Linked DNA regions of Niabella beijingensis. The main gene of each other region encodes a partner of the protein of the gene in region 2 in a complex. Links are inferred from orthologs where the notes say so. Each region holds a gene or a part of one and is shown on either strand. Other genes may lie near its edges.

Region 1 (9,757 bases), 1.4 Mb from region 2 along the record:
ATAAAGACCTGCTGCAGGAAGTGGAAGATAAAAATTTCCGGCTGGATCTGTACCACCGGCTTAGCGTGATCCTTATCAACGTGCCTTCACTGAACGACCGCAGGGATGATATCCCGCTCCTTGTTGACCAGTTCCTGGATGATATCTGTAAAGACTACGGTATTGCCAAAAAAGGCATCGACGGCGGTGCTATCGAGCTGCTGCAGCAATACAACTGGACGGGCAACATCCGTGAGCTCCGGAACGTAGTAGAGCGCCTGGTAATTCTGAGCGGCAAAACCATCTCAGCGCCGGACGTGCAGAATTACGTATCGATAAATTAATTCATACAGTATACCCTTCTTCCCGATTCCTGTTATTGCGGGCTAAGTGATATCCGGTACCATTCGTCAAATTGTTTACCAATTGCCTGGTAGGAATAACGTTCCGCGGCCTTTTCAGCCAGCTGATCGGGGAAATACATATAATCCGCGTACATACGCTCAATTGCAGCCACCAGCCCTTCCTCATCGCCGGCGGTTACCAGGATCCCGTCTGAGGCATCGACAAGCTCGGCAATCCCCCCCACATCCGTTGCAATTACCGGCACTCCGCAGCAAAGGGCTTCGCCGATCACACAGGGTGAATTCTCAGCATGACTGAAAATGAGCAATGCATTGCTTTTCCGCAGTTCTTCCCCTACCTGTTCATAGGAAACGGTCCCTTCCGACAGCACCTGCGGATATTCGCGCCGCAGCTGTGCTTTAAGCGCCTCGGTCAGGCCGAGTAATTTAAGAGAATACACCAGCGGATCCAGCTTCAGGAAGGCGTTAATGATCCCCTGTACATTCTTAACAGAAGCCCCTGTTGAAATATGCAGCAGGTCAAAGCTGTTTCCTGTTTTTGGAGGTCCTGCAAAAAATAACCGGGTATTTACTACGTTGGGAATAACTGTATATTCTACGGGCCATACCCATTCCCGAAGCCGGACACCAAGGTACCGGCTTACGGAATGTACTGCAGCAGCGTTCTTCAGTGTATCCCTGATCACCTGCCGGAACCAAAACGGCCGCTGCCGGTAATTGTTTTCTACCTGTGTGTTATATCCGCCCCAATGCTCTGTTACTACATACGGGATCCCATACTTTTTTTTGATCCACTGCGCAATTAATCCTGATTTAAACGGAATATGCACATGAACCAGGTCCGGTTTTCCGTTGGTGCTGATGTAGCGCGTGACCGCTTTTTTATAAAGATGGTACCAGTAAAAATAGGACCGCAGTTTCCCGGCAATACCCGGCCTTTTAGGATAATAGATGTGTTCCTCGATAAGGTGCGGGTATCCGGGATTTTCCCGTAATACAGAAGTGACGCCCTTCCCTTCCGGATCGGGCGTCACTTTAATAACATGAATCTGATTGTATAAAGAAGCTGCCTGCGCATGGCGCTGTACAAAATCCCCTTCAAAAGGAGCTACTTTATTGGGGTACCAGCTGCAAAGCCAAAGCACCTTCAGCATTTGTTCCCTGCTTATTTTAAGGATTTGATGATCTCCACAAAATCCACGGCAACCAGTGATGCGCCGCCTACCAGGCCACCATCCACATCCGGACAGCTGAACAGCTCTTTTGCATTACCGGCTTTTACACTGCCTCCGTAAAGAATGGAAATATCCTCTGCTGCTTCCTGGCCATATTGTTTTGCGATTACAGAACGCAGGTAAGCATGTATTTCCTGTGCCTGCTCTGTAGTTGCGGTCTTCCCGGTACCGATCGCCCAGATGGGTTCATAAGCGATCACCACATTCTTCAGGTCTTCGGCTGATAAATGGAACAATGATTCCCGGAGCTGTTTTTCCACATATTCATTTTGCGTACCGGCTTCGCGTACACTCAGTGGTTCACCACAGCAGAAAATGGGCTTCAAGCCTGCACCCAGCAAGAGATCCAGCTTTTCGGAAATTTCCAGGTTGGTCTCGTTAAAATATTCCCGGCGCTCGCTGTGACCAATGATGCAATACTTGATGTTCAGCGACTGCAGCATGTCTACAGAAACCTCCCCGGTATAAGCTCCCGATTTTTTATTGGAGCAGTTCTGTGCGGCCACATAAAAGTTCTTTAACGTATTTACTTTTTCATTTGCCGTCATCAGGTAAGGAAACGGAATACCAAAGATCACTACCTGGTTTTCGGTTGTTTCGATGTTCTCGTCCAGAATATCTTTTAGCAATTGCTGCCCTTCTACATACGTTAAATTCATCTTCCAGTTAGCCGCTGCTATTTGCTGTCTCATGATTTCTTTGTTTTTGTTGATTATAAATATGGGTAATTAAATTTCGTTCGGTATCCGTAAGTACCTGCTTCTTTGTCTGCATCCACCGCTCCAGGTGGGCAAGCGCGTTTTCCAGGTCGTAGGCAATCGCTGTATCATAGCCCCAGGAAAAGGAAGGGATCCATTTCGGGGTCAATCCGTTTCCAAAAATATTGGAGCAGATCCCCGTAACCGTTCCGGTATTAAAAGAGCTGTTGATCGCTGCGCGGGAATAATCGCCCATCAGCACGCCGCACTTGGTTCCTGCTTTCACCGCCCCGGTGGGAAGTTCGATGCGGATGCGACCTGCGGTATTCTTCATATTGCTGGTAGTGGTTCCCCCGCCAAGGTTGCACCAGTGACCGATCACCGAGTCCCCCACATATCCGTCGTGCCCTTTGTTCGAGAAGGGGAAGAACACGCTGTTCTTGATCTCTCCGCCCACCGTACAATCATGGCCGATGGTGGTTCCCCCGTAGATCTTCGAGCCCATTTTTACCACGGCATTTTCACCGATAAAAACCGGTCCCCGGATGCAGGTACCTTCCATAACGAGTGCGTTCTTTGAAATATACACCGGGCCTTCTTCGGCATTGATGATGGAAAAACGCACATCCGCCCCTTCCTCAATAAACACCGCTGCTTCATTGGTACAACGGTTGCCCTCACGCAGTGGCGCCGAGCGGCGCCCCGCTGTAAGCAGGGAAAAATCAAACTGGAGGAGGGCCACATTTCTTTCAAAGATATCCCAGCTGTATTCCAGGAAGGAGGCCGTCCCTGCCGGTACCGCCGCACCGCCGTCGAATACCGTATCCATGGAGCCATAACCCGCTACGGCCCCGTTCTCAAACTGCAACGACGCTCCCGGGGAAAGGGTATTGAGAAGGGACACCACGGCTTCTGATGGTACGAGATGGGCGGGAATGTGCCAGCAGGCATTGGGGTCACTTTTTAAAGCGGTTGCCGCAATCAGCTCCCAGCGCCGCCGGTTGGTGAGCATGCCGGCGGGCATTTCCTCTACCGCAGTAGTAAGACTAAAAGGGAAAAGAAGCTCCGCCCTGTACTGCTTATGGGTGAAAATGACTGCACGCATAAATTGAGGTGTCTAAGATAAACAGAAACAAGGGTAAAACAAAACCCCGGATGACCGGGGTTTATAAAAATCGTAGAAAAGCACCAGATTATTTCTTCGCGTATTTTCTTTTGAATTTATCAATACGGCCCGCAGTATCCACCAGCATGTTTTTACCGGTAAAGAAGGGGTGAGAAGTGCTTGAAATTTCCAGTTTTATTACAGGATATTCGTTGCCGTCTTCCCACTGGACCGTTTCCTTTGAATTTGCTGTAGAGCGGCTTAAAAAGGTATCGCCGTTACTCATGTCTTTAAAAACCACCAGACGGTAATTTTCAGGATGGAGACCTTGTTTCATAACTATATGATTTTTAAGGTTGTACGGATTTTGCCGTACAGTTATTAATAATTTTGAGGTGCGAAGGTACAAAAAATAATCAATCAACGGCAAAAACCAGGATAAAGACATCTGATTGATGCGAATCAGGGGCCAAAAAATAACAATTATGCATAACCAGGTATTCCTGACCCATTAAGATCATTAAAAACAGCGCCTCGATCATTCTCAGGGTTTTATCCGGTATAAAAAAGCCAGAGTGGATGCACAGCACCGTTGGCTCAGCACATAATGGGCCCTGCTGATGACACGCGCTGCTCAATTTATACAACAAAATCGAGGCGATACCGCTTACTGCAATCCAGGTGCGGCTGCCCGGAAGATCTGCCGGCAGGTTTAGTTCCGCATATTTTCCACCTGCAGGGGCACACCCAGCTCCCAGCCTTTTGAGGCCTGGATAACGGCCTGCAGGTCGTCGATCTTTTTGCCCGTAACCCGCACCACATCCTCATGGATCGACACCTGTACCTTTAACCCCGCATCCTTGATCAGTTTTACTATTTTTTTGGCATCTTCCTGGCGGATCCCGTTACGTACTTCGATGTCTTTTTTCCAGGCCTTTCCTACCTGGCTACCCTCCTTGCCCAGGTCGAACGCTTCCGGCGCGATCCCCTGCTTGTGTGCCCGGCTCACCAGCACATCCAGCAATTGTTTCATCTTCATATCATCATCGGTTTCCACCTGGATTTTGAAGTTCTTCTTATCGAGTTCGATTACAACGTGTGACCCTTTAAAGTCAAAACGGTTGGTGATTTCTTTTTTAACCACATTCACTGCATTATCCAGTGCCTGCGCATCTACTTTACTGGCAAAATCAAATGAAGGCATATTAAATTCTGTTATAGATTCTGATGATTAAATAAATGATCCCTCTAAAGTTACTAAGAAAATAATGATCCGGTTCTTTTTACATTATCCCTGCGGCAGTTCCCAATCCGTGCGGAGCTGTCTGTGATAGTCGGTATCCGCCGGGCCATTGTACAAACCTGCATCCGCCCGTTGCCGGAAAGCTTCATAAATACTGACCGCGCAGGCCACGCTGATGTTTAGCGACTGAATGATTCCCACCTGGGGAATTACAAAATTTCCGTCTGCAAGCGCGCGGATCTCATCGCTTACACCCTCGCGCTCATTCCCAAAAACCAATGCTACCCGCCGGGTAAGATCCAGCTGATACAGATTTGCCGCATCAGAGCTGAGGTGTGTGGTAAATACGCAATCGTACCTGCTTTTCAAATCCGAAAAACAGGCTACGGCATTATCATACTGATGGATCGACAGCCATTTGGCAGCACTGGAGCTGCTTTTTGCACCCCATTTTTTGTGCCGCGGGATCTTTGTATTCAAAATATACACATCCTGTATACCCACCGCATCGCAACTGCGCATTACAGCCGATATATTGTGCGGGTCAAAAACATTTTCCAGCACAACGGCCAGTCCTTCCTGGCGTTTACGGATCACCTGTTCCAGTTTTTCCTTTCGCTCGTTGGTCATTTGAACAGCTTTTGTGAACGGCAAATGTAACCACAAATTGCGGACACAATGGTGACATTCTGTTATAAACCGGGTCCCGCAACAAAACAAAACATCGAATTTCTTAATAATAATTTAAAGCCGGCGGTTATTGAAACTCCGATTATTCCCCGTAATTCTGCCGATAAAGTATTATTATTGTGGATATTCACTCAAAAGTTATGCAGAAGGTTATACCCAGAGACATCAGCTGGCTGGCGTTTAACGGCCGTGTGCTCCAGGAAGCTGCGGATCCCACCGTACCGCTGAATGAACGCATTAAGTTTCTGGGGATCTTTTCCAATAACCGTGATGAGTTCTTCCGTGTCCGGATCGCTTCGCTGAAACGCATGCTGCGGATTGAATCAAAGCTGAACATGCACCCGGAAAAGAACCCTCAAAAGATCCTCGACCAGATCCACCGCCTGATGACCGACCAGCAGGAAGAATTTGAAAGGGTATGGAAAAACGTTCAGCGCAGTCTTAACCGGAATAAGATCTACCTGAGGACGGAGACCCAGCTTACTGTTACCCAGAAAAAATTCATCCGGGATTTTTATGAAACGGAGATCAGTCCGAATATCATTCCCCTGATGATCGAGAATATCAAAAAATTTCCGGCGCTGCGGGATAAATCCATTTTCCTGGGTGTGGTGATGCGCAAGAGTTTTAACCGGCAGGACCGCAAATATGCCATCATTGAAGTTCCGGTTACTGCGGTGGGCCGTTTTATTGAGCTTCCCTCCCGCGCCAGTCAGCACGATATCATGCTGCTGGAGGATGCCATTATTTTTAACCTCCCGCATATTTTCCGGTTTCTCGGGTATGATGAGTTCAGTGCTCATATTTTTAAATTCACTAGGGATGCGGAGCTGGATATTGATACCGCAGACAATACATCCATCATCCAGAAACTGGAAACCGGACTTAAGAACCGGAAGAAAGGCATTCCGGTCCGCTTTACCTACGATGAGCGCATGGATGCCGATCTGCTGCAGTATCTTATTACGCGTATGGGTTTTGGAAAGCTGGATGCCATCAGTCCTGCGGGCGCCATTCATAACTTCCGGCATTTTATCGATTTCCCGTCAAAAGTATTCAAACATGTAAGCCGGCGGAAAGAACCATTCGACCATCCGCTGCTGCTGGACCAGCGCATTTCGGACGTGATCATGCACCGGGATGTATTGCTGAGTTATCCCTATCATAATTTTACGCCCATCATCGACCTCATCCGGGAAGCGGCTTTCGATCCGGATGTGGTTTCCATAAAGATCACCTGTTACCGTCTGGCCGCCCAGTCAAAGATCATCAATGCGCTGATCAACGCCGTACGCAACGGCAAGGAAGTAACCGTCATGCTGGAGCTGAAGGCCCGGTTTGATGAAGAAGCAAACCTTGAATGGAAGCAGCGCCTGGAAGATGTAGGTGCTACTGTGCTCACAGGATTTCAGAATATGAAGGTGCATGCAAAATTGTGCATCATCAAAAAAAAGAAGGGCCCCAGAACGGAATATTACGGATTTGTAAGTACCGGCAACCTGAATGAAAAAACAGCCCGCATCTATGCCGATCATTGCCTGCTGACCTCCAATAAAAAAATAATGGCCGATGTGAACCGGATCTTTGCATACCTGGAAAAGCCAAAGACCAATGAGCTTTCATTACAGCAATGCACTACCATTATTCCCAGCCCGCACCTTATCCGCAGCTTCCTCGTAAAGCTGATCGGCCATGAGATCCTGATGGCCCGCAAAGGCAAAAAAGCGGAGATCATCATCAAAATGAATTCGCTTTCAGATATCGATATGATCCAGAAGCTCTATGAAGCCGCACGGGCAGGCGTGGTGGTAAAGCTGATCGTACGGGGTATCTTCTGCATGCTCTCACAAAATAAGAAATTCAAACATAAGGTAACAGCCATCAGTATTGTGGACGAATACCTGGAGCATGCGCGCGTCTTTGTTTTCCACAACGGCGGCAAGCCCCGCGTATTCCTGTCTTCCGCCGACTGGATGCTGCGGAACATCGAGCACCGGATCGAAGCCACCTGCCCTGTTACTGATCCCCAGCTGAAAAATGAACTCATCGATATCTTAAACATCCAGCTCAGTGATAATGTAAAAGCGCGGGTACTCGACAATGAACTTAAAAATAAATATGTACATTCGGCGTCTAAAAAGATACGATCCCAGGAAGAGATCTATCATTACCTGATCAATAAAAAATATTCATAGTTGAAATTAGCGGCTATAGATATAGGCAGTAACGCGGCCCGCTTACTGATTACGGATGTCCGGGTGATAAAAAAGAACAGGCCTGAGTTCATAAAGTCCAACCTCATCCGTGTACCGCTGCGACTGGGATTTGATGTTTTTGAAAGCGGCGCGATCTCCCCTCAAAAAGAAATACACGTCATCAGCACGATGAAAGCTTACCGGTACCTGCTCGACGTTTATGAGGTAGCGCATGTGAAAGCCTGTGCCACTTCCGCTATGCGGGACGCCCGGAACGGACAGCAGATCATACAACAGATAAAGGCAGAAACAGGACTGGAAATAGAGATCATTTCGGGCGACCGCGAAGCGGCCCTGATCTATGAAAGTCATGTCGCGGAAAACCTTACGGCCGGAGGCGCTTACCTGTACATTGATGTAGGTGGCGGCAGCACGGAACTGACCTGTTTTATAGATGGCGCAATGACCTTTAAGCGTTCGTTTAACATCGGCACCATACGGCTGCTCAAGCAACAGGTGGACGAGCCCCAATGGGAAGAAATGAAGACCTATATCCGGAGCAATACCAAGAACATAAAAAACATTTCCGGTATCGGCTCGGGGGGCAATATCAACAAGGTCTTTTCCCTTTCAAAACGCAAAGAGGGACGTCCGCTTTCACTTGACCTGCTCCGCGATTATTATAAGGAGTTCAACAGCATGACACTCAGCGAACGGATGAGTTATTACAAACTACGGGAAGACCGGGCGGATGTAATTGTACCGGCCTTACTGATCTATATCAATGTGCTGAAATGGGCGGGCGCAGAAGAGATCCTCGTGCCAAAAATAGGACTGGCCGACGGGCTGATCCAGAGTTTATATGCGGACATCAGTCAGGAACTATAAGCCGTCAGCCGGCAGCGGTCAGCACAATAAAAGTTTTATCTTTACTACAAGGTTCATCACCATCAACCAATAAGTTATGTCCATCAATAAAGAAGTAAAAAGAGTTACTACCAATACCCTTGCAAAAATGAAGGCAGCGGGAGAAAAAATCAGTATGCTCACTGCCTATGATTTTTCGTTTGCCCGTATCATCGACGGTGCCGGCATTGATGTGATCCTGGTTGGAGATTCCGCATCGAACGTCATGGCCGGTCACGAAACAACCTTGCCCATCACACTGGACCAGATGGTCTATCATGCACAATCCGTTATCAGAGGAGCAAAGCGCTGCCTGGTAGTGGTAGACCTTCCCTTTGGTGCTTATCAATCCAATTCTGAAATAGCCCTGGCTTCAGCCATTCGGATCATGAAGGAAACAGGTGCCCATGCAGTAAAGCTGGAAGGCGGAGCGGAAGTAGTCGATTCGGTTAAGAAAATCGTTTCGGCCGGCATTCCTGTGATGGGGCACCTGGGTCTTACCCCCCAGTCCATTTATAAATTCGGCACCTATGCCGTGCGGGCCAAGGAAGATGAAGAAGCCAATAAATTAAGGGAGGATGTACAGCTGTTGCAGGAAGCAGGCTGCTTCTCAATTGTGCTGGAAAAGATCCCGGCGCTGCTGGCAAAAGAGGTCACAGAAAGTCTTTATATCCCTACCATAGGCATTGGAGCCGGAAAATACTGCGATGGCCAGGTATTGGTAATGCACGATATGCTGGGCATCAACACCGAATTCAAGCCAAAATTCCTGCGGCAATACCTGAATGTTTTTGAACAGGCTACAACTGCCGTTCAGCATTATATTTCTGATGTACAGTCGGGTAATTTTCCGAACGAGCAGGAGCAGTATTAAAAATGCAACCTGTAGCAGATGAAATTTTCAATGCTACAGGTTACATTCCTTCTTTCCGCCTTCACCGCTAAAACTTATACCGCAGCGATGCTCTGAAACTCCGCCCTACCAAAGGGCGTGCGATAAAGGAAGTAGCACCGGCATCATTGCTTTGAAACTCTCCCTGGCGGGGATTTCCCTCCGTAAGTCCCAGGGAATTGCCCAGGTTATCGATAAGTCCGAAAAGCGAGATCCTGTTGTTCAGTTTCACCTCAGCATTGATATCGATCTTTGTATAGCTTGGCAGGGATACCGAATTGGCTACATCCACATAGCGTTGTCCTACATATTCGATAACGGTTTGCAAACGCACTTTGTCTCCAAAAAAATTAAACCCGGGGATGACCCGCAGTGCTGCTGCAGGTACCCGGATAAGCTGATTGTCATTATAATTGATCAGCTTTCCGGAATTATCCGTGTACACATAT
Region 2 (9,833 bases):
AAAATTTGCGGAAGCAGTTAATTTAGTTAAAATAAAAGGTGGATTTAGTTATTCAACTAGTAATCAATTAGAAACTATCTTATATGATCTTGAATCCGACAGGGATCTGCGGCATCAATCAGGAATGGAGGCAGGGGAACTGGTAACACAGAATAAGGGCGCTACTCAGATTATTTTTAATTATATCCGGGAAAACCTCTTGTAAATCAACCGGTCAAAGTATTCCACATCGCTGTTATTGATCCACCCCAGCTTGGTTTTCAGTTCGCGTTTTACCCAGTATTCGGCCTCTTCCAGCGAGTCAAAATTATTGATGGTCTTGATGCTGCGATTGTACATGATCTCATCACCGCGGAAGAGCCTCGAGACAAACCGCTCCTTATCCTGGTCAGAGATATCAGTGGTCAGATCCGAGATGGCAGGTGAGGTAGCTAACCCATCCGTTGCTTCCGGTTTTCCGGCCTGATTTTTTTGCCGGGTAGTACTGCCGTTACGCACCTGCTGAAAAAGTGTGGGTACCTCCAGCAATGGATCAAAGTCATTGATTTTACCATTAACCGGGGTTGTTGATGAGGATGGATTGTCCTTTTTCTCGGGAGCATTATTGTATAAACCGGCCTGATGCTGCAACTCAAGCAGCCGCAGTTCTTCTTCATCCGCATCTTCATCATAGGCGCCTTCCAGCTTAAAATATTCTTTCTCTGACCCGTTTTTATCCCTGATAATCACTCCCTTATTAACCGATGAAAAATTAGGTACAAAAACTGCCACATTGCTGCTTCCCAACACAGCCATCTCTTTCATTTCCCCATTTATCTCCTGCTGGATCATTTGAACAGTGACCAGCAATTGTGACAAATCGGCCTTACTATTAAATTGGGTTCTTAATTTTTCTATCAGTGCTTCTATTCGCTGCATTATCCTACTTTTGATCAATTATGGACACAATGTAACCATAGCAATATACAAATAACACTCCAAAAATTGTTGCAGGTATAATAAAAACGAAACATGTTTATTGAACCGAATCTTACAGGCGACCGGCGCGGGTGGATAGAAGTGATCTGCGGTTCCATGTTTAGCGGTAAAACGGAAGAGCTTATCCGGCGACTCAAACGTGTAAAATTTGCCAATCTCCAGGTGGAGATTTTTAAACCGGCCATGGATACCCGGTACGATGAGGAACGCATTGTATCTCATGATACCAACGCCATTTTGTCAACGCCCGTCGATAATTCCCAGAAGATCCTCCTCCTGGGCCAGGGAGCCGATGTGATCGGTATCGATGAAGCCCAGTTCTTTGATCCCGAGCTTCCGGATGTTTGCGACCGGCTTGCCTATCAGGGTATCCGGGTAATTGTTGCGGGACTGGATATGGATTTTACCGGAAAGCCTTTTGGCCAGATGCCCTTTCTCCTCGCAAAAGCAGATTATATTACCAAGCTGCATGCCATCTGTGTCAAATGCGGAAATATCGCCAATTATTCTTACAGGAAAATTCCCGATGACGAGCAGATCATGCTGGGCGCCACCGATGCCTATGAACCCCGCTGCCGGAAATGTTATTTTGATAAAGTTTAAACCATCAGTTTTTGCGACAACATCCAATCATAGAATTAGTAAAAAAAGATTTGATACTGGAAATCAGGCAACAATATAGTTTTTATGGAATTCTGTTATATATAGCTGCCACCGTTTTTGTTCTTTTTCTTGTATTGGACGAGCCGGAGGGCGCCACCTGGAACGGGCTTTTCTGGGTGATCCAGCTGTTTATTTGTATTAATGCGGTTGCTAAAAGTTTTTTACAGGAAAGCCGCGGCCGGATGCTATACTTTTATTCCATCAGTTCTCCTGTTCACTTTGTGCTGGCCAAGCTGTTGTTCAATTCTGTACTTATGCTGCTGATGTCCTTTATCAGTCTCCTCTTGTTTTTTGCCCTGCTGGGCAGTCCGGTCGAAAAAACAGCGCCGTTTGTCGGCCTGGTATTGCTGGGGGGCTGGAGCCTGAGCATGGTGTTCACTTTTTTGGCGGCTATCGCGGCAAAAGCACAGCAAAATGCCGCCATCATGGCCATCCTGGGCTTCCCGGTCATTGTGCCGCAGCTGATGCTGCTGATGAAGATCAGTACCGCTGCTTTTAACCCTGCGCTTGCCATTCAGTGGAATGATATTGCCCTGCTGGTGGCGCTGGACCTGCTCGTGGCAGTACTTGCAGTAATCCTTTTCCCGTTTTTATGGCGCGATTAATCCCGTATCCCCAGAGGTCTTTATATTAAAATAAAACCTTTTGATTTTTTCTTGACTGAAACAGCGGGATCCCTGCAGAAGTCTTACCGATTTTCTACAGGAATTCCTTTTTCATTACTCAATTTTCAAATTTGGTTTAATAAACAACTTTCCGCTTACTTTTGTGTTTTGTTGATTACTATAAGGTACAGTTAAGACAAGAATACTAGAATATGTATAAATCGTGGTGGAAAATCCTTTGTGTACTCCTGTTAATATATGCGCTTGTCGCCGGATTGCTTGTCAAAGTTCCCAATCTTCCCATTTTAGGAGAAACCAGCCGTAATCTGTTTTATCATGTGGGCATGTGGTCGGCAATGATGGTGTTATTCATCTGTTCGCTGGTGCATTCCATCCGGTACCTGCGCACCATGAACCTGAAGTACGATATCGCTGCCAAAAACTATGCAACAGTGGGCATTTTCTTTGGGCTGCTGGGGTATGCAACCGGTGCTATCTGGGCCAGCTATACCTGGGCCGATCCCAACAACCCGGCTTTTCAGTCGTTCAGTGCGGTGGCCCGCGAGCCCAAACTTATCGGCACTGCGGTGGCCCTGCTGATCTATTTTGCTTATCTGATCTTAAGAGACTCCATCAGCGATATTGATAAAAAAGCCCGGGTGGGCGCGGTATACAACATCTTTGCGTTTGCAATGCTCTTCCCTACTATTTTTATCATCCCGAGATTGCTTCCCAGCCTGCATCCCGGACAGGAGGGCAATCCGGCATTGAATTTTAAAGATGTGAGCCCGGAGATGCGTATGATCGAATATCCCGCATTTATCGGGTGGGCATTGCTCGGGGTCTGGATCGCTACGCTCAAGATCCGTATCCATTTACTGAAAGAAAAATCGCTTTTAAAACCGCTTTTAAAAAAATGAAGAAACCGATACCCTTTTTTGTCGTCTTACTGCTGCTTGCCACTCCCGGTCTGGTAATGGCACAATCCTCCACAGACTCGCTTATGAGGCGCGACGGCAGAATTTATGTGGTGATCGCGGTATTGCTGGTAATACTCCTCGGCTTGTTTTTATACATGTTCCGCGTAGAGCGGAAACTGAAAAAACTGGAGAAAGAGACAGAGGATTAACGAACCCCTCTCCTGCCAACTGTTGCGTAAATTGCTAATTTGAAAATATACAACTATGTCTGAAGTCCATTACAATTTTTTTGAAGCCGTAGAAAAGAGCTTCCATAAAGCTGCCAGATTCACCAAATGGGATAAAGGACTACTGGAGCAGATCAGTGCGTGTAACTCGGTATACCGGATGCGTTTTCCTATCAAAAGAGAGAACGGGACAATCGAGGTCATTGAGGCTTACCGTGTACAGCACTCGCATCACAAAACACCCTGCAAAGGCGGGATCCGTTTTTCCATGCAGGTTACCCAGGATGAAGTGATGGCCCTTGCAGCTTTAATGACCTATAAATGTGCCATTGTAAATGTGCCCTTTGGAGGTGGCAAAGGCGGTATCAAGATCGATCCCAAGAATTATACACCCTATGAGCTGGAAAAGATCACCCGCCGCTATACATCGGAACTGATCAAGAAGAATTTCATAGGACCGGCTACGGATGTGCCGGCGCCGGACTATGGTACCGGTGAACGTGAGATGGCCTGGATCGTAGACACTTACAGCGCTATGAACCCGCAGGAAATTGATGCTGCAGGTTGTGTAACAGGAAAGCCCGTGAGCCAGGGCGGTGTCCGCGGCCGCAGGGAGGCTACCGGACTGGGAGTATTCTTTGGTATCCGCGAGGTTTGTAATATGCCGGAAGAAATGCAGAAACTGGGGTTAACGACCGGCATTGCAGGTAAAAGAGTGATCGTTCAGGGGTTGGGAAATGTAGGCTATCATTCCGCAAAATTTTTCCATGAAGCGGGGGCGCTTATTGTAGGTATCGCCGAATTTGAAGGCGGTATCAGCAATCCGAACGGACTGGATGTAGAGGAAGTATTCCAGCACAGAAGACGCACCGGATCGATCCTCGGTTTTAAAGACGCCACCGGTCACACCAATTCACTCGAAACGCTGGAGCTGGAATGCGATATCCTGATCCCCGCAGCCCTGGAAAATGTGATCGACAAAAATAATGCACCCCGTATAAAGGCAAAGATCATCGGGGAAGCAGCCAACGGCCCGCTGACACCGGAAGCAGACGATATCTTTTTAAATAAACATGTGCTCGTGGTGCCGGATATGTACCTGAATGCCGGCGGGGTGACCGTTTCCTATTTCGAATGGCTGAAGAATCTGAGCCATGTCCGGTACGGAAGACTGGAAAAGCGGTTTACAGAAAACGTCAACACCACCATCCTGGAGGAACTGGAAAGCCTGTCGGGAAAACGAGTGGCGGAAAAGAACCGGAAAATGATCATGCACGGCGCGGATGAGGTGGATCTGGTATACAGCGGACTAGAGGAAACTATGATCGGCGCCACAAGGGAGATCATGGAAGAATGGCGCAGCAATCCCGAAATCCCGGACATGCGTACGGCGGCCTATGTAGTGGCGATCAACAAAGTAGCAACTACTTATGCCGAGCTGGGCATTTTCCCATAAACAAAGAATCCTTTTTTATACGCTGATTATCAAATCAATAGGAATCAGCTGCGTCAAAAAAGCAGTCGGCTTAAATTAGCACCCGCTTTTTTGGTTAATTTGACATATTTTACGTACTTTTGCATCCCTAAAATAAAGGGAGGAGTTGAGCCATGGCTTACAGAAGAGAGTATGATATTGCTTTTGTGGGTTTAAAACCAGGAGTTCATGAGTTCAATTATGAAATAGCAGACAGGTTCTTTGAGGATTTTCAACAGCAGGACTTTACCAATTGTAAAGCGCATATAAAACTTTCGCTTGATAAAAAAAGCAGTTTTATGATGCTGAAGTTTGAAGTAGGCGGCAAGCTGGATGTGGTTTGCGACCGCTGCAACAATACAATTGCACTGGACCTTTGGGACGAATTCATCATTACGGTCAAAATGGTGGAAGACCCGGAAGTGATGAATGATCAGGAAGATGATCCTGATGTATACTATATCAGCCGGGGCGAAAGTCACCTCAACATGGAAAACTGGATTTATGAATTCATAAACCTGAGTATTCCGATGCATAAGACCTGTGGTTTTGAAAATGCAGACGGGCCCCAATGCAATCCGGAAGCATTAAAAATGCTAAACAAACTGGATGTGGAAGCCCATTCAAAGAAAGAGAACAACCCGCTTTGGAAAGATCTCGAAAAATTCAAAGACCTGGATAATTAAACGTATATTAATAAAGAAGAAACATAATTTAGAACTATTTAATTTCATCAGTTATGCCAAATCCGAAACGCCGGCACAGCCAGCAAAGAAGCGCAAAACGCAGGACTCACTATAAAGCAACTTCAGCTACTTTAACTACAGACGCCACTACAGGCGAAACACATGTACGCCACCGTGCATATGTGAATGAAGGGAAACTGATTTACAAAGGAAAAGTTGTTGCTGAAAAAGCGCCTTCAAAAGCTTAAAAAAAACGTTAAGTCCCGTTTACTTAACTTGTTCATTCCAAATTCATTGACGACCTTTGGTTGGTAATGTATTTGGAATTTTTAATTTTAGTCCGTTTATGAATATTGGAATTGATACAATGGGAGGAGATTTTGCTCCTCTTGAGGCATTGCGAGGGATTAAAAAATATCTTTCCGGGAATGAAAATAACAAAAAGACCCAACTCACCCTTTTTGGTGATGAAGCTGCCTTAAGCCGGATAATAGCAGAAGAAAAGATACCAACAGAGATGCTGCAGGTTGTACCTACAACGCAGGTCATCGATATGCATGAGCACCCCACCAAAGCATTAAAAGAAAAACCACAATCCTCTATCGCTGCAGGCTTCCATTACCTGGCAGGGGGAAAGACCGATGCATTCATCAGTGCCGGCAATACCGGCGCCATGCTGGTGGGAGCACTTTTCAGTCTTAAAACCATCGAAGGGATTTTAAGACCGGTCATCTCATCCATTATTCCTAAACAGGGGGGCCGTACCGGGCTGATCCTTGATGTGGGACTGAATGCGGATTGTAAACCGGAACAGCTGAACCAGTTTGCCACCCTGGGCACGGTATATGCCCGGCATATCCTTGACATCAGCGATCCCAAAGTAGGACTGCTAAATGTAGGCGAGGAAGAAGGCAAAGGCAATCTTCTGACCCAGGGGGCCTACCCCCTGCTGAAAGCCAACAACACCATTAATTTTATCGGAAACATCGAAGGGCGCGATACCTTTAATGAAAAAGCCGATGTGATGGTGTGTGATGGTTTTACCGGTAATGTCATTTTAAAACTGGCCGAATCCATTTATGACATCTCCCGGACGGAAGGCCTGGAGAACGCCTACCTGAACCGTTTCAACTTTGAGATCTATGGCGGCACCCCGGTATTGGGAATCGAAAAGCCGGTGATCATTGGTCATGGCATTTCAAAAGCCACCGCATTCTGTAACATGATTTATGTAGCTGAAAAAATGCTGCAGACCGATGTATTGCAAAAACTAAAAGAAGCGGTTCAACAAAGTTAAACCGCCTCCCCTGACTCATTTTAGCATTTATGTTACTGGTAGCGGATGGTTACCGGTACGTCTATGGTGTAGTTGTAGGGTGTTACTACCTGTAGTACTACCTTATAAGTACCCTTTGATATGACCGTGTTGCCCTTTGCGGGGGTCATTTCCCATTCCACTGAATAGAATCTGGCAGATCCGTCGAGCAGTTTGCCCAGGTTACCAAACATACTGATCAGTTGTTTGGCGTCTTTCGCGTACATAAATGCACCGCCGGTAGCAACGGCCTGATCGTAGAGATAATCATCGGATGAAGCACCCAATCCGATATTGTAAAGACGTACATTCCCTGTTTTTGCCGCATTTACCACATCAGCACCACTTTTACTTCCGGAATTGTTTTTACCATCAGTAAAAGTAAGCAGCGCCTTCACCGGTTTTGCAGCACTTTTGGAAAGGCTGTTCACCGACTCGTATTGGGAATCATAAAGCAGTGTCTGGTCCTTGGGTTTATTACGTACACTCTCCACGTCTTTTACAAGCTGCGCGGTGTCTGAGCTGAAGCCGGAACCTATCTTATAGTAATTAGAAGAGAACCACCATACCCAGGAATCGTTGCCCTGCTCCATGTTCCAGCAGAAGATCTTGCCGGCATTGATCCGCAGGTCATCCGGATCCGTATCATTGGTGCTTCCGCTCTGATCCATCAGCATGATAGAGGAATATTTCGAGCCGCCTCCGCCACCGGTCAGCGAAGCTTTTATGGTTTTAAAGGCATATGCATTCAGCAGCGTATCGATCCAGAATTGACTGGTACCAAATCCATACTCCATATTTTTGGAATCCTTGAACAAGGCAAGATCCACCGAAAAACGTACTTTCTGTTCGCCGCCTTCCAGCACTCTTACATTATACACAGCCGCAGAGGGTAATGAGTTGTCATCAAGCGGCGGGGTTATCTTAATTGTATCATCCTTTTTGCAGGAAAACAGCACAACAGCCACAAGCGCTGCTCCAAGACGCAGTTTCAGTGATCTGCCGGGGTAGTTCATTCGCATGGTTTAATTTTACTGCGAAAATACCCTCGATTGTTAAATCTGAAAATACAGGTAAACCGGTATTTTTGGTTGCAGAAGGAAGGAAAAGCCCTGGCTATGTCAATCCGATCTCAAAATGCCGTTCGGGGATCAGCACATCGCGAAAGCCTTTTTTTATCAGCCGCTGTTTAAAGTCCAGCTGCACTTCCGGTTCCCCATGTACCAGGAACAACTGTTTTACCTGCTGCGGGTCCTGACAGGCAAGCCACTGGCTCATGTCCTCATAATCGCCGTGCGCGCTCATACTTCTGACCTGCCCGATTTCTGCGTTGACCTGGTGGTCGATCCCAAAGATCCCGACTTCCCTGGCGCCCGCCAGCAGCCGGCCTCCCAGCGAATGCGGCTCGCAGTAACCGGTCATCACAATAGCATTCCTCGAGTTTTCGATATTATTGCTGATATGGTGTTTTACCCGTCCTGCATCGGCCATCCCGCTTGCAGAAATAATTACCATAGGGCCATTCTTAAAGTTCAGTGCCTTTGATTCATCCACCGATTTGATATAGGTGAGACCGGGAAAGCTGAACGGATCATCGTCATTTTTCAACACATGCTGGATCTGCCGGTTAAAATACTGCGGAAACCGTTTTACCACATCCGTTGCCTCAATGCTCAGCGGGCTGTCCACATAAAACGGGATCTTCGGAAGTACCCGTTGCGCTTCCAGCTGGTTCAGCGCGTATAAGATTTCCTGTGTACGGCCCACACTGAACGCGGGGAAGATCAGTTTGCCTTTCCGTTCCACACAAACCTTATTGATCCACTCCAGTAATACTTCGGGCGTATCCCGCACATCTTCATGCAGGCTGTTTCCATAGGTTGATTCCATAATGATATAATCCGCCTGCGGAAATACTTCCGGTGACCGGAGGATCACATCCCGGTACCGCCCCAGGTCGCCGCTGAAGGTGATATGCGTTTCTTTTCCGTCTTCGCGTATCCTTAAATGCACACACTGACTTCCAATAATATGACCGGCGTCTGTAAAGGACGCCTGAACGCCTTCAATGACATCAAACCATTCCCCGTATTCCCTGGTCTCAAATAAGGTCATTGCCAGCTTGGCATCTTCAATGGTATACAGCGGCCGCTGTAACTCGGAAGAGGCGCCCTGCCGTTTTTTTTCCAGGAACCGCATGTCGCTCTCCTGTATTTCCGCGCTGTCCATCAACAGGATATTCGTCAGGTCTTTTGTTGCAGGTGAGCAAAATATCTTTCCCCGGAATCCCTCGTTCACAAGTTTGGGAATAAGCCCCGAGTGATCGATGTGTGCGTGCGACAGGATCATTACATCCACTTCGCTGCTGATAAAACCAAAGTCCCTGTTCAGCCGGTCGGTCTGGTCGCCCAGCCCCTGGTACATGCCGCAATCAAGCAATAACTTCTTTCCGTTCTTTAAGGTGATCAGGTGTTTGGATCCTGTAACAGTTTGCGCCGCACCATGAAAAGCAATCTTCATATGTTTCACTTTAATATTTAGGATAGGATTTAATTTATCCAACAAGATAAAGAAAGAATTTTATATCCCATTCCTTTATCATTATTTTAACCCTACTTTGCCTTAAACGACCAGGTAATACGGAAGGTTGCAATAAGTTCTCCGTTTGCATTCACCCCGCTGGATGTTGCAGCAAACTGCTGCGGTTGTTTTTCATTTACGGCACGCTGTACCGCTTCAAGCAATGCCGCACCATCGGCACAGGTAAAAAGGGTTATACCTGTTGCCTTTTTGAAAAACTCAGATTCCAGCTTTACCACCAGCAACGCTACTTTTGCCGGCTGATCCAGCGTAGCTGCCATTGCCAGGATCCCGGTGCTTAATTCCGCAGCCATGGCCAATGCTGCAAAATAAGTAGACCGGAACGGATTTTTGTTCATCCATTTATAAGGTACGGATACCGTAC

What was found.
Region 1: rpmF (region 2) and K7B07_RS20025 share a complex: the UniProt entries of both Escherichia coli proteins name them as parts of the 50S ribosomal subunit. The link is inferred for Niabella beijingensis from one-to-one orthologs.

What each region holds. Positions count from the first base shown.
Region 1 is NZ_JAIQDI010000002.1:933,702-943,458, reverse strand. Bases 2,096-4,802 are described here. They hold K7B07_RS20025 (type B 50S ribosomal protein L31), read right to left. Parts: upstream 3,720-4,802; coding sequence 3,471-3,719; downstream 2,096-3,470. Other genes in these bases: K7B07_RS20015 (TrmH family RNA methyltransferase), read right to left, coding at 4,671-4,802; K7B07_RS20020 (YajQ family cyclic di-GMP-binding protein), read right to left, coding at 4,095-4,586; K7B07_RS20030 (putative sugar nucleotidyl transferase), read right to left, coding at 2,246-3,382; tpiA (triose-phosphate isomerase), read right to left, coding at 2,096-2,271. Outside these bases: K7B07_RS20045 (sigma-54-dependent transcriptional regulator), read left to right, coding at 1-323; K7B07_RS20040 (glycosyltransferase), read right to left, coding at 356-1,498; more of tpiA, read right to left, coding at 1,510-2,095; more of K7B07_RS20015, read right to left, coding at 4,803-5,255; ppk1 (polyphosphate kinase 1), read left to right, coding at 5,456-7,510; K7B07_RS20005 (Ppx/GppA phosphatase family protein), read left to right, coding at 7,511-8,398; panB (3-methyl-2-oxobutanoate hydroxymethyltransferase), read left to right, coding at 8,475-9,290; K7B07_RS19995 (TonB-dependent receptor), read right to left, coding at 9,358-9,757.
Region 2 is NZ_JAIQDI010000002.1:2,333,868-2,343,700, forward strand. The notes cover bases 4,421-7,203. They hold rpmF (50S ribosomal protein L32), read left to right. Parts: upstream 4,421-5,606; coding sequence 5,607-5,801; downstream 5,802-7,203. Other genes in these bases: K7B07_RS25760 (Glu/Leu/Phe/Val family dehydrogenase), read left to right, coding at 4,421-4,849; K7B07_RS25765 (YceD family protein), read left to right, coding at 5,002-5,553; plsX (phosphate acyltransferase PlsX), read left to right, coding at 5,900-6,850; K7B07_RS25780 (vWA domain-containing protein), read right to left, coding at 6,883-7,203. Outside these bases: K7B07_RS25730 (3-deoxy-D-manno-octulosonic acid transferase), read left to right, coding at 1-205; K7B07_RS25735 (hypothetical protein), read right to left, coding at 181-918; K7B07_RS25740 (thymidine kinase), read left to right, coding at 1,012-1,581; K7B07_RS25745 (heme exporter protein CcmB), read left to right, coding at 1,593-2,246; K7B07_RS25750 (cytochrome C assembly family protein), read left to right, coding at 2,459-3,166; K7B07_RS25755 (CcmD family protein), read left to right, coding at 3,163-3,375; more of K7B07_RS25760, read left to right, coding at 3,431-4,420; more of K7B07_RS25780, read right to left, coding at 7,204-7,890; K7B07_RS25785 (MBL fold metallo-hydrolase RNA specificity domain-containing protein), read right to left, coding at 7,985-9,388; K7B07_RS25790 (DUF4442 domain-containing protein), read right to left, coding at 9,481-9,833.